2 linked regions of the Pedosphaera parvula Ellin514 genome follow. The protein of the gene in region 1 binds, or shares a complex with, the protein of each later gene. Links are inferred from orthologs where the notes say so. Each region holds a gene or a part of one and is shown in the gene's direction. Other genes may lie near its edges. The genes, in order: dnaX and dnaN.

Region 1 (5,055 bases):
AAAAAAGGCCACCTTATACCTTCATGCGTATGGTCTTTTTCTGTTGACGGGGTTTTGGCTATTACCATACATTTGAGTCATCATATGGAAAGAGCCATGATGAGGATAAAGGAGTGGGTTGTGAATTATCAAATTTTCATATTATCAAATTATCAGATTGGAACCGGCGGTCTATTGCTGGAGTTCTTGTGGATGAGTGGCTGGGAGGTCGGGTTAAGTCGCCTTAAGTCGCGCTATCTCGGGTTATCTCGGGCTAACTCGTGTTAAAAATTATGAATTTGGAGGACGGAATGAATGAAAAGACTTTGGAATCGCGAAAGTCCTTTCGGACGGGCGATAAGCCAACTACGCGAAAGAGGAAGATTCTGCTTTCCGCCGGGAATGGAACCGAGTGTGCCAGTCAACGGCAGTTTTCGACCGATAATGCCATTTTGGAAAGGACTTCTTGCCAGGCGTCAGGCGTCGGAGGTGAGTTTTTAATTCATATGTGGGCCAGAGTTCGGAGGGTCACGGGGAATTGCGAGTTGAAAATCGGAAGGTATCGGAAGGTATCGGAAGGTATCGGAAGGTATCGGAAGGTATCGGAAGGTATCGGAAGGTATCGGAAGGTATCGGAAGGTATCGGAAGGTATCGGAAGGTATCGGAAGGTATCGGAAGGTATCGGAAGGTATCGGAAGGTATCGGAAGGTTAAACAATTATCAGATTTTCAGATTATCAAATTATCGGATTGGCATTCAGGCAGGGGGCGTTGGGCAAAAGGATTTTTTGAAGGAAAGGAAGTGGGAAGTGGCAGTCAACGGCAGTTACTGGCAGTTGATGGCGTTTCGAAAGGTTTATTGGACTGCAATCAAAGAGCACAATGGAACTTTGGCTTTTGGAAAGGTTTGGCAATGAACTACAAAGGGTTAAAGAAATGGATGATGCGACAGGAATTCTCCTTGATGAAGTGCGCGGGTTGGGGCAAGTTGTTTGCTGCCAGGGCCCATGGAATGTGGACTTACAAATCCCGCCAGGGCAGGAATGCAGCAACGGTAGTTTGCTCTGCATCCGCCGTGGTCACCCTGGCATTTAATTTATTTTGGAACGTGGAGTGCGGAATGCGGACTGGAGCGGAAATCCACCGGGTTCCGCATTTTGCACAATAGGTTACAATGGTTCTGAACGTATGTCCTATCAAGTCATAGCTCGCAAATATCGGCCGCAACGGTTCTCGGATGTGGTTGGGCAGGAGCATGTCTCGCAGACGCTGAGCAATGCGATCGCGTCGAACCGGATTGCGCATGCTTATTTGTTCGTGGGGCCGCGAGGGACGGGAAAGACAACGATCGCGCGCATTTTTGCGAAGTGCCTGAATTGCACGGGCGGTCCGAAGGTGGATTTTCCGGATGATGATCCGCGTTGCCAGGAGATTACGGAGGGGCGGTCGCTGGATGTGTTGGAAATCGACGGCGCGAGTAATCGTGGCATTGAGGAAATTCGGGAACTGAGAGATACGGTCAAATACGCACCGGCGACGTCGAAGTTCAAGATTTACATTATTGACGAAGTGCACATGTTGACGAAGGAGGCTTTCAACGCGCTGTTAAAGACGTTGGAAGAACCGCCGGCGCATGTGAAGTTCATGTTTGCGACGACGGAGCCGGAGAAGGTTTTGCCGACGATTTTGTCGCGGTGTCAGCGGTTCGATTTGCGGCGGATTCCATCGGCGTTGATCACGAAGCATTTGGCGCATATTTCGAAACTGGAGAAGGTGAAGATTGACTCGGGGGCGTTGGATGCGATTGCGCGCGGGGCTGAAGGCGGTATGCGCGACGCGGAGTCGACGCTGGATCAGTTGATCAGCTTTTGCGGAGATAAGATTGAAGAAGCGGATGTGCTGTCGATGTTCGGGTTGACGGCGCGCGGACAGATTTTGGGGTTGTCGAAGTCGATTCTAGCGGGTCAGGCGGATGTGGCCTTGCGCGAGCTGAATGATTTGTCGAAGAACGGAAAGGATTTGGGGCGGCTGGTTTCGGACTTGCTGAATCATTTCCGGAATTTGTTGATCTTCCAGGTTTCAAAGGGCGATCTCGGGCTGTTGGAGGTGAGTGAAGCGGAAGCTGCGTCGCTTTCGGAGCAAGGTGCGGGATCGAGCACGGATGCATTGACGCGAATCATGGAAGTGTTGAGTGACTGCGAGATGCGGTTGCGCGATGCGTCGTCGAAGAAGATTTTGGTTGAGGTGGCATTGCTGAAGGCGATTGAAGCGCGGAATGCGGTGAGCATTGATAATGTGTTGCAGCAGTTGCAACAATTGAGGAATGGCGGCGGCGGAGCGAATGCGCCGGTTCAGGCTGCGACGCCGGTAAGGGTTTTGACGGCGGCTCCGGTAGTGGCTCAGGCATCCGCAACGGCGCGCCCACAGGTTGTTACGGAGCCGGTGCAACCGGTTGCGCCATCTGCGCCAGCAAGGTTGGCAGAAACGGCACTTGGAACGGCATCGACGAGGATGCCAGCGGGCGATGGGAATCTCGATCAACTTTGGGGCAACCTGGTGGAGGCAGTGGGAAAGGCGAGCCCATTTGCGAAGAGTTATTTCCTGGAGGCGCATCCGGTTTCGATGTCGAAGACGTTGTTCACAATCGGTTTTGATCCTGAATTTGCGGACCACATCGGGTTTGTGGATAACGCGAAGAATCATGCGTTGTTGCAGACAAAGTTGGGTGAGCTGGGTTATCATGGGATGCAGATCAAGTTTGTAAAAGCCGAGCGTCCGACTGGCTGGGCTTTGCATCCCGCTGAGGCAGTTCCTCAACCGGCAAATGCCCCTGCACAGGCTGCATCCGTATCAGCAAAACCGGCGAACAAGACTCCTGTGGGAGCACCGGCGGCTCCCCAGGCAGCCAGGGAAAGACCTGCTCCGATGGTGTTTAACAAGGAAGATTTCAAGAATGACCCGTTGATCAAGAAAGCTTTGGAAGTATTTAAAGGGACGATCGTTGAGGTCCGGGCCTAGGCCATGAGGAAGGAGGAGCCGATTCCGACCAAAAGGCGCTTGCATCCTGATGAAAATGGCGTAACTGAAATAATCATAACAAACGCATTGAACAAAAAGATTTAATATGTCGAGCATTGGCAAACTAATGAAACAGGCTGCGCGTATGCAGCAGCAGATGGAAGAAATTCAAGCCCAATTGGCCGCCCGCACAGTCGAGGCGACGAGCGGAGGCGGAGCCGTAAAAGTGGTTGCGAGATGTGATGGGACCCTGGCTTCGATCAAAGTGGATCCACAGGCTTTGAATCCCGCGGATGCGCAATTGGTCGAGGACATGATTCTGACTGCGACCAACCAGGCGCTGGCCCAGGCCAAGGATATTTCCAACAAGGAAATGGGCAAGGTCACCTCCGGTTTCAATCTGCCCGGTTTGACCTAAGAGAATCAACTGTTTCTGGAGTGCGAGTGACTGGCTCCGGTTATTTTATTTTTGCATGGCTTCATTACCTGAACCTATCACGACGTTGACCGGTATCCTGAGCAGATTGCCGGGGATCGGTCCGCGCTCAGCCGAGCGGCTGGCTTTGCATCTGGTTCAGAGTGATGTGAGCGAGGTGAAGCAGTTGGCCCAGATTCTAGTCGAGGCGCGTGAACGGATCCAAACCTGCCCCATCTGCGGGTCGCTGACGGAGCAGACACCCTGCTCCATTTGTAGTGATGAGCGCCGAGATGGCGGTTTGATCTGTTTGGTGGAAAGGCCAACAGACATTATTTCAATCGAAAAATCTGGCACGTTCCATGGCCGATATCATGTTTTAGGCGGCAAGATTTCTCCCTTGAACGGTGTGGGGCCGGAAGATCTCAGAATAAGCGAATTGGAATCCCGGCTATCACAAGAGCCGATTAAGGAGATTGTTGTCGCCTTGGGAACGGACGTTGAAGGCGATGCCACCAGTAATTATCTGGCCAAGAAACTGGCGCGTCCAGGATTGAGAATCAGCCGGATTGCGCACGGATTGCCAGCTGGAAGTGGATTGGAATTCGCCGATGAGTTGACTCTTACGCATGCTCTCGCCGGGCGTCGCGAGATGGAATAAGTTTTCTCCAAACTTTACGATTCATGAATCTGCCAGAAGTTGTTGTCTTCGATTTGGGAAAGGTGTTGGTTGACTTTGATTATGGAATTGTGGCCCGGAAACTCGCTGCCCGCGGCACAATCAGCGCCGCAGAAGTCCAGAAGTTCATCGATCACTCTCCCCTGCTCTTTCGATATGAGACGGGCCTCATGACCAAGCAGGAGTTCTTTCAATCAGTTTCGAAGGAGACGGGATTCTGCGGTGATCTGGAGGAGTTTAGCAGGATTTTTGCGGATATCTTCGAGCCCATTCCACGGATGATTGAGTTGCACCGTTCACTAAGAACGAAAGGCATTCCCACGTTTATATTCTCGAATACAAACGAGATTGCTGTGGCTCACATTCGGAAGAGTTACCCGTTTTTCGCCAATTTCGACGGCTACATTCTCTCTTACCAGCATGGCGTCATGAAACCGCAGGCAGGGTTATATGAAGTCGTGGAGCGGGAAACGAAGCGTCGTAATTCGGAGATTCTTTATTTGGATGACCGTGCGGAAAACGTCACGGCGGGTGCTGCGCGGGGCTGGCAGGTAGTGCTCCAGGAATCTCCCGAGAAAACCTGGGACGCATTGAGAACCATTGGGTTGGTCAACTAGGCATTAGCGAGACTCAGGATTGAGGATTGCTTTTGTCGGGACCAAAAAGATTCTGCAACGGATAATCCGGGTCGCCAATGGAGAGCAATCGGTCAGACATATCATTCAGAGCGCGACGTGTGGTTTGGAATCGCTCCGACAAAGTCATCAGCACACTTTCCATATGATAACGCTGAGCAAGTCGATGTTCACCCGCAATGCGGTAATGCGTCCGGCCGAGTTGGTCGTAATACTTCAAGTCGGGAAAACCACGCACTTCAGCGCGGAAACGAATCCGGTCTGGGAAAACACCCGAAAGGAACAATGAATAATTCCCAATGTGCATGCGGATGAGGAAACTTGTTCTG
Region 2 (8,743 bases), on another replicon or contig:
GATTTGCCGGGAGCGTGGTGTTTTATTCCATACCGATGCCGTGCAATGGTTCGGCAAGGAGCCATTTGCGAACATTCACCAGTTCAATGCCGACCTGGTTTCCATTTGCGCGCACAAGTTCCATGGGCCAAAAGGTGCGGGAGCACTCTATATCAAATCGCCGCTTCATCCGGACCCAATCCTGTTCGGTGGCGGGCATGAGAATGAGCGTCGCGCTGGCACTGAAAACATGGCGGCAATCATCGGTTTGGTGGAGGCCATGGAGCGCTTTGTGTCGAATCCGATATTTTCGCGGGAAAAGTTGCTGCCGCTCACTGAAAGATTGATCACCCTGGTTGATTCCATGCCACGAGTCCAATTAGTAGGACCACGTGATAAACGACTGGTGAATACCGTTGCTTTCCTTGTGGAAGGTTCGGATAGTATCGCGTTGCTGGCGGGATTGGATTTGGAAGGCATTTGCGCTTCCAGCGGTTCGGCGTGTTCGGCGGGGTCCATTGAACCCTCACATGTGATTGTCGGGCTGGGAGTGGATCGGAATCTGGCAAATTCCCTGGTTCGCTTCTCGCTTGGCCGCGAGAGCACGATGGGCGAAGTGGAGTACGCCGAGCGGATTGTACCGCAAGTGATTAAACGGGCACAACGTCCCCAATAGGGCTGGGGTTTCGTGTGAAGAAGATGTGCACAGTGTGAATAACTCCAAGTTGTTGGGTTTCTTGGTTTTAAATTCGTGCCGATACCCGGGTGCCCGGTTTTTTTGTAAGTTGTTGTAGTGACCTTGACACTGAGGGTTGTTTGCCTTATTCACAACCCTTAATAATAAGACGTTTTTTAGAAAAAGAAGATACCTATTAAAGGCCGCATGAATCTGACCATTTCAAAAGAGCAACTCATCAACGGGCTGCAAGCCGTACAGAATGTCGTCAGCACGCGGACGACGTTACCGATTCTTTCCAACGTGCTTATTCGCGCGGAAGGCAACCGCCTTGAGTTCACAGCCACCGATCTGGACGTCACCATCTCCTGCGGCGTTGAAGCCGCTGTGAAGGAAGGTGGAGCGACTACGGTGCCAGTGAAGAAACTGTTCGGCATCGTGCGCGAGCTGAACAACCCGGAGATCGAAATCGAGGTGGATGAGAAAAACACCTGCAGCATCCGGTCGGGATCTTCTTTTTATAAGATTAATGGTCTCAGCGCCGATGAATTTCCTCCATTGCCCAAGTTCAAGGAAGATAAGAAAGTCACCCTGCCACAGGAAAAGGTGAAAGGGATGATGAAAAAGACTTCCTTCGCCATTTCCACGGATGAATCGCGTTACGTGCTCAACGGTATTTTTATCAGCCTGAAGGAACACAAGCTGACCATGGTGGCAACTGATGGCCGCCGGCTGGCCTTGGTGGATGAAGAAGTGGATGTCACTGAAAAAAGCCAGGGAGAATTTATTGTTCCCGCGAAAGCCGTGAATGAATTGAACCGCCTGTTGACCGATAAAGGTGAGGTGGAGATTCGCTATTCTGAAAACCAGGCTGCGTTTACGTTAAAGGATGAAAAAGGCTTCTCGATCCTGATTATCAGCAAGCTAATTGAAGGAAATTATCCGAATTATCGCCAGGTCATTCCGGGAGAGGCCAAGGAACGGATCGCTTTGGTTCGGGAAGAATTTCTGCATGCGTTGAAGCGCGCTGAAATCATGACCAGCGAGAAGTCGAACTCGGTGAAGCTGACTTTCTCGAAGAACAACCTGGCCATTACCGCCAATTCTCCTGAAGTTGGTGAGGCCCGCGAGAGTCTGGCGATCAATTACAAAGGCAAGGAGATGGCGATCGCATTCAATCCGAAATACGTCATTGATCCGCTGAATGCGTTGAGCAACGACGAAATTTTCCTGGAATTGATCGATGAACTGAGCCCGGGCGTGGTGAAGATCAACGGACCATTTCTGTATGTGGTCATGCCGATGCGTTTGAGCTAAGGCGGGAGTTCAATATTTTCAAAAAGAGCCGTGCTGCAAAGCGCGGCTTTTTTATTGTTGAAGTGCTGTGGGGTAAAATCCTGGGAGCTCGAAATAAAAAACACGCAGGAAGGCCTGCGCGTTATGTAGGTTTGATGGGAAAGTTATTTTTTTCGACGCACGAGAACGAACATCCCAGCCATGGCACCCACGCCCAGCAGCGCGAAGGTGGAGGGTTCAGGCACGGCAACTGGATCGTATGAGAGCGTGAAATCATCGACGGCTAACCCATGGTCGTTGCCTGCATCATTGAGGTCCACCCAGCGAAAAAAGATCTCATCGCCAGCATTCAGGGTGATTCCGGTAAGAGTGGCACTAATGAAAGTGTGATTGGCGGCATTATTGCCGTCCAAGGCTGCGGCAGTTGCCCCAGTGGTGGGGCTCGTAAAATTCAAGGAGGCGTAGGATGTCCAAGACTGAGTGCCGGCAGCATCGGAACTGGTAATGGGGCCGCTGCTGATGCGATAGGTGAGCGATAAAGTCTGAGCGGTGGCATTGCCACCGTTGCGCCATTGCTCGCCAGTATAGGAAAGATTGAGGTTACCGATCATGCCTCCGGTATTATTTTGCAACCGAACACCATAGGCCAGCGTACCAGTAGTACCTGAAGCAACGGAACCGAGGGCACGATCTGTTGCAGCAGAACTGCCATAACTGTAGATAGCGCCAGTTGTGCTTGACCCTATATCAGCCCGGTAGGTTCCAGAAAAAGTGCCCGAAGTGCCGGCATACCACCCAGCAATAGTAGTATTATCCGTCCACGTATTGGCTGTGCCGCTATTGGCCAAGGTATCGAAATTCTGGGTGTAAGGAGAACCTGTAAGCGAAACTTGAGCCTGTGCACTTAAAGCCGCCACTCCCGAAGCGGATAAAAGGACCAATAGTTTTTTCATAGTTAAACGGATTATCTCTTCTGCCGAATGCGGATGCTACTCTCGACGACTCTAAAAAAGCAACTGCACAACATGTTACATTTGAGCAACGGCACTTGAAACTTGGAAACGAGAAGCATGTTGTATGCCGAGGAAGGAAATCTCAAAAAAGGCCATAGTTGAGGAGGTCCAGAGAAATCGACTGAGAGAAAGCGTCCAAACTGGTTTAATCTATTCAGTTGAAGGCGAAGTTGAACAACGCATCTTCGGCCTACATCTGCTCCAGAACTTCTATTCCTAGAATTTCGAGACCTTGCTTTAGAACGCGGGCGGTGAGGTCGCACAGCAGCAGGCGGCTGGCGCGTTCGGCGGGTTCAGATTTGAGGACGGGGCAGTTTTCGTAGAACCGGGCAAAGTGGCCGGACAATTCGTAGAGATAATTGCAGAGATAATTAGGGCGGTATTCTTCGGCAACACCCTCCAGGACCAAACTGAAGTTCAGCAGGTGCTTGGATAGAATAATTTCATCCGGAGCGGTCAGGGAGATGGTTCCGCTCCAGCCACTCGCTTCATTTTCAATTCCGCCACGGCGGAAAATGCTGCGGATGCGTGCGTAAGCATACTGCAAATACGGAGCAGTGTTACCATTCAACGCAAGCATCCTGTCCCAGCTAAATACGTAATCACTTTGGCGGTTGGGGAGCAGGTCGGCGTATTTAAGGGCGCCGAGGCCAACCACCCTGGCAATTTCCCGCTTCTGTTCCTCGGGGACAGTGGTTTCACGTTCGGTGGCTTTGTCGCTCACCACCTTGTAAGCGCGTTCCTCCGCTTCATCAAGGAGGTCCGCGAGTTTGACAGTTTCGCCGGAACGGGTTTTGAAGGGCTTGCCGTCTTCACCGAGAATGGAACCGAACCAGACGTGAGCCAGTTTGACCGGCGCTTCCGGATGCCAACGGCGGAAGATCGCAAAAATTTGCTGAAAGTGGAGTTGCTGGGGGCCACCGGTGACGTAAGCAATCTCCGCTGGATTCCAGGTTTCCAGGCGGTAAGCGAGGGTTGCGAGATCGGTCGTGGCGTAGTTTGCGGCACCGTCGCTCTTTTGGATGAGAGCCGGATTCGGCTTCCACTCGCCATCTTCCTGTTTGAGAAAAGGATCCTGTTTCTGAGAGCAGTGAGCCATCCGAGAAGACAGCCATGGCACCTTCGCTTTCCCGTGCGATGCCTTTATTTGTGAGTTCCTCCACCACGCCCTTGAGCCGTGGATTATAGAAGCTCTCGCCCAGCGTGTAATCGAATTGAATGCCGAGGCGGTCGTAAATGGTTTTGAACTGGATTTCGGAGAGCTTGATCATCTCCTCCCAGATGCCGAGGTTTTCCTTGTCGCCGTTTTGCAGTTTGACCAGTTCCTGGCGAGCTTGTTCCAGAACAGCCGGATCTTTCTCGCTGGCCGAATTAACTGTCTTGTAAAGTCGTTCCATCTCACCAATGGGATCGGCGAGCAAGTTTTCTGCATTGAGTTGCGTCTTCCACCCCACCAGCAACTTACCGAATTGTGTGCCCCAGTCGCCAATATGATTGTCCGTGATGACCTTGTGACCGAGGAGCCGGAATGTGCGGGCCAGGGAATCGCCGAGGATGGTGGAACGGATGTGGCCGACATGCATCGGCTTGGCGATGTTGGGCGAGCTGAAGTCGATGACAATCGTGCGCGGATGGCTGGCCTTCTCGAAAAATAGATGCTCACCGCGCACGGCGGATTGAAGCGTTGCAGCCAGGGCGGAGTTCTTCAACCTGAAGTTCAGGAAGCCGGCACCGGCAATCTCGACCTTTTCACAGATATCATTTACATCCAGTTTGGCCAGAACGTCGGTGGCGAGTTGGCGCGGGTTCATTTTCCGCTCCTTGGCCAGACTCATGAGGGCGTTGCTCTGGTAATCGCCGAACTTGGGATCAGGACAGGGGCGAACCAGGACGCTGGAGACATCCGCACCGGGCAGAACCGCGGTGACTGCCTGTTGCAAACGAGATTCTATGGATTTATGGGGCAACACAGAGTTGTAACCTCACCGATAAATTAAAGCAGAAGACCAGTTTCGCGAAATCCTAAAGTCGAATTCCTTCCAGAACTACTTCCCACCGTATTCCTTGATGATTTTGTACATGGCTTCGGCATTGGGAGCTTCTTCGAGAGCCTGACGAAATTCTTTCTTGTGGAGGAGCTTGGCGATGTTGGCGAGGGTGTGAAGGTGTTTCTGAAATTGGCCTTGGGGAACGAGGAAGAGCATGACGAGGTTTACCGGCTGGTTATCAAGTGCATCGAAGTTAACCCCTCTCTTCGATCGCCCGAAAGCCCCGACCACCTCGTAAATCAGGTCGGTGGAGGCATGGGGGATTCCGATGCCAAACCCGATGCCGGTACTCATCGAGGTCTCCCGTTTTTTTACCACCGCCGCGATGGCGTCCCGGTTCTCGGGCTTGATTTTATTTGTGGCAACGAGGTTGTCGATCAGCTCATCGATGGCTTCCCATCGATTCGTAGCCTGCAAATCCGGCAAAATATTATCCGACCCGAGAATGTCGCCAAGGTTCATAGCGTCGATACAGCCTGTACATTTCGCCTGAAGTGGGCGGGCAATTCAAGAGTAAATAGTAATTGCCTATGAAGCGCAGAGTACGGATGCAGCTGTCAGTAATTTCCTGACAGCATGCTTTTCAACCGTAAGACAACTTTAATGTACACTCTTTCCCACCATCCAATGCGGTCAATTGGTCCAGCCTTGCAGCTAACCATGGCACACTCGCTGGTAATATTCCACTGGTTACGTAGGAAGCGATAACCTCAATGGTCAAGCCGGATGGGAGACTTTGCCAGGCGAGAACTCTCGGGCCTCAAGTCAGGAATCTCTTTTGTGAAGTGCTTTCGCCAGGTCCGCGAGGAAACGAGTGTGTTGCTCCTGCTGCCGGCGGGGAGATAAAAAGAGGACGACGCATTTTACCGGCTGGTTGTCCGGAGCATTATAATCAATCCCCTGCTTCGACTGACCGCAAACCGCAACCACGTCATCCACCAGATCGCTCAAGGCGTGGGGCAGGCCGATGCCGAAACCAATTCCCGTGCTCATCGCGATCTCCCGCTCCTTTACCGCTGCAGTAAGGACCTCGCGATGCTCAGGCTTTATCTGGTTCGTAACCACGAGATGACTGATCAACTCATCGATGACCTCCCATCGATTCGCCGCCTGCAAATCCGGCAGGAACTTATCCGGTCCAAAAAAATCGCGCAGGTTCATAAGTTGATCGAGCTTATTACACCATGCCTTTTAATCGTAAAAGCACCTCCCAGGTGCTTTTACCCCACCAGCCGAAGGCAGTAATCAAGTCCACCTTCGCCGCCAACAATGGCAATCCCACCAGCAGGATGCTGATATTTCCGAGAAAGATAATCACGCTGGAAAACAGGTAACCTTGCGAGGTGATGTCGGACTGCTCGGTCTTAAGGATGTGCCAGGTCAGGGTGAGATGAAAGGCATACGCCGACCCGAGCAGCAGGTGAAACCAGAGAAGATAAGGTTTCCAATTCCAGATGAGATGCCCGATGCCAAAAAACAGCACCACGAGCGCGACGTATAGAGGAAAGAAATAAGGGGCCAGGCAGATCAAAAAGTTGGTTTTGGTCACCACGACATGCCCGCCATTGGACGATGCCTTGAACTTTTTTACCTTTCCGCCAAACAACCATGCCCACAGCGCATGAGTCAATTCATGGCCAAACACATAGACCAGCATCGGCTTGGGCAAGAGCAGGTAGATCACCACCCAACAACCGACCCCGGCTGTAAAGGCGATCCAGAAATTCGTAGCGTGCCCACTGGCACGGAGCACCATCCAAAGCGCCTGCCCCGCGCCGTAACAGAGCGGCAACAGCAGAATCGCGAGGATGAATTTAACCCATTTGGGCATGGTGAATGTTATAAAGGGCGGACGCTCCGGGTGGAACCAGAAACTTTGAACTTTGAACTTTGAACGGGGAACTTAGAATCACGGCATGACAGAACAGGAAGTCTTGCAGGTTTTTCGGGATACCGGTGCATTATTGGAAGGACATTTTGTCCTGCGCAGCGGATTGCACAGCCGGCAGTTCTTTCAGTGTGCCTTGGCGCTGCAACAGATGCCGACGGTGGAAAGACTCGGGGCAGCCCTGGCAGCCAAGGTGAAACATTTGGGTGCAGTGACAGTCATCTCGCCTGCGATGGGTGGACTGGTGCTAGGGCAGGAAGTGGCTCGGCAGTTAAAGACCCGGTTTATCTTTGTTGAAAAGGAAGAAGGCAAGCTGGTGCTGCGTCGCGGGTTCAAGATTGCACCGGGAGAAAAGATTCTGGTGGTGGAAGATGTCGTGACCAAAGGCGGTCGCGTGCAGGAAACCATTGATATTGTCCGGGCACATCAAGGTGAAGTGGTGGGCGCAGCAATGGCGGTGGACCGCTCCAATGGCGTGGTGAACGTGGGGGTGCCGAGGTTCAGTCTGCTGGCGTTGCAGGTGGAGGCTTTTCCAGCAGACAAGTTGCCGCCTGATCTGGTCGGAACGCCTGCCGTGAAGCCGGGAAGTAAATAAAATATTCCTCGATTTCTAGCCAGGGTGATCTAAGCAGCGCACATCAAAATGTGCTTTGGCATGATGCTGGCTTTCACATATCAGCTCTGATACCTGCCATTTCGGTGCTTTATCACTTTTACTCTCTTGTTTTCCTTATCGTAAATCAGATCATGCTCCCACCAGGTTCCGTTTAAAGGGATTTCAATCTGGACGGCGTGTTGCCCAGTGCCGTCTTCGAAGAAATTGATAATCCCAACAAACTTTCTCTCTTCGGGTGGCAGCTTTTGGATGTAGTCATGATAATCATCCAAAACCGTTTTGTTGGAGCGGAAAGGATTCCGGCTGAAGCAGTAATTCCAGCCTTGCAATGGATTGGGATCAGGCCTTGAGGCCGCACATCCTGAGATAATCACTGCCAAAAAAATACAAAATGCTAGTCGAGTAGTATTCATATGGCGTTTCAGGAGGCATACCCACCACTCGCATGCTTTATCACCCTTATTCTCTTGTTTTCCTGATCATAAATAAGGAAATGCTCCCACCAGGTTCCGTTTAATGGGATTTTTATTTGGACGGCATGTTGACCAGTAAAGTTTTTGAAGAACCAAATGTCGTAATGAGTTACCAAACGACTTTCTTCTGGTGGAAGTTTTTCGATGTAGGCCCAGTAATCCTTTGCAATCACCACGTTAGGCTCCTCACTCAGGCAAGGGTGCCACCCAGCCAATGGATCGGTATCATGCCTTGGGGCAACGCATCCGGAGATAAGTAGTGCCAAAAAAATGCAAAATGCGAATCGAGTGATAATCATATTGTGCTTCAGCAGGCATACCTACCGCTTGCAAATTTTACCACTCTTGTCCTCTGGTTGGCGCTATCGTAAAAGATGACATAATTCCAATAAGTCCCATCCAGTGGTATATGAATCTTCACAGCGTGCTGACCAGTTCCGTCCTCTAAGAAGGATATATTATCGATCCCAGTAACTCTCGCTATGATCTCCAAAACCCAAAAGGATCCTTACGAATTGGCAGTTTCTGAATGAACGCTTGATAGTCGTCAGTGATCAATTTAGGAACGAAGGGCTGATCTCCTCCAGAGAAGGTCGATCCATTGCGATTTGTCGAGGCTAATTCCTTCCAACCTATCAAGGGATCAAGTGTTGTTTTCGTCGTTGTGCAGCCAACAACCAACACAAGCGTTGCAAACAAAATACACAATGTGAGGCGATTCATATCCTGCAGCCATTTAATCGTGTTCGAATTC

Evidence for each region.
Region 2: the proteins of dnaX (region 1) and dnaN are in contact, whole or in part, in a cryo-EM structure (PDB 8GIZ), measured with the Escherichia coli proteins. The link is inferred for Pedosphaera parvula Ellin514 from one-to-one orthologs.

What each region holds. Positions count from the first base shown.
Region 1 is NZ_ABOX02000040.1:62,359-67,413, forward strand. The notes cover bases 637-3,582. They hold dnaX (DNA polymerase III subunit gamma/tau), read left to right. Parts: upstream 637-1,167; coding sequence 1,168-2,997; downstream 2,998-3,582. Other genes in these bases: CFLAV_RS23580 (hypothetical protein), read left to right, coding at 637-896; CFLAV_RS23595 (YbaB/EbfC family nucleoid-associated protein), read left to right, coding at 3,104-3,415; recR (recombination mediator RecR), read left to right, coding at 3,471-3,582. Outside these bases: more of CFLAV_RS23580, read left to right, coding at 273-636; more of recR, read left to right, coding at 3,583-4,073; CFLAV_RS23605 (HAD family hydrolase), read left to right, coding at 4,097-4,708. UniProt on the Escherichia coli protein: Part of the beta sliding clamp loading complex, which hydrolyzes ATP to load the beta clamp onto primed DNA to form the DNA replication pre-initiation complex.
Region 2 is NZ_ABOX02000008.1:3,641-12,383, forward strand. What follows is about bases 1-2,917. They hold dnaN (DNA polymerase III subunit beta), read left to right. Parts: upstream 1-862; coding sequence 863-1,972; downstream 1,973-2,917. Other genes in these bases: CFLAV_RS08005 (cysteine desulfurase family protein), read left to right, coding at 1-655; CFLAV_RS08015 (PEP-CTERM sorting domain-containing protein), read right to left, coding at 2,116-2,904. In the rest of the region: argS (arginine--tRNA ligase), read right to left, coding at 3,155-4,063; CFLAV_RS08025 (PTS sugar transporter subunit IIA), read right to left, coding at 5,010-5,474; CFLAV_RS08030 (PTS sugar transporter subunit IIA), read right to left, coding at 5,778-6,173; CFLAV_RS08035 (M50 family metallopeptidase), read right to left, coding at 6,190-6,843; pyrE (orotate phosphoribosyltransferase), read left to right, coding at 6,929-7,495; CFLAV_RS08045 (hypothetical protein), read right to left, coding at 7,576-7,890. UniProt on the Escherichia coli protein: Confers DNA tethering and processivity to DNA polymerases and other proteins. Acts as a clamp, forming a ring around DNA (a reaction catalyzed by the clamp-loading complex) which diffuses in an ATP-independent manner freely and bidirectionally along dsDNA.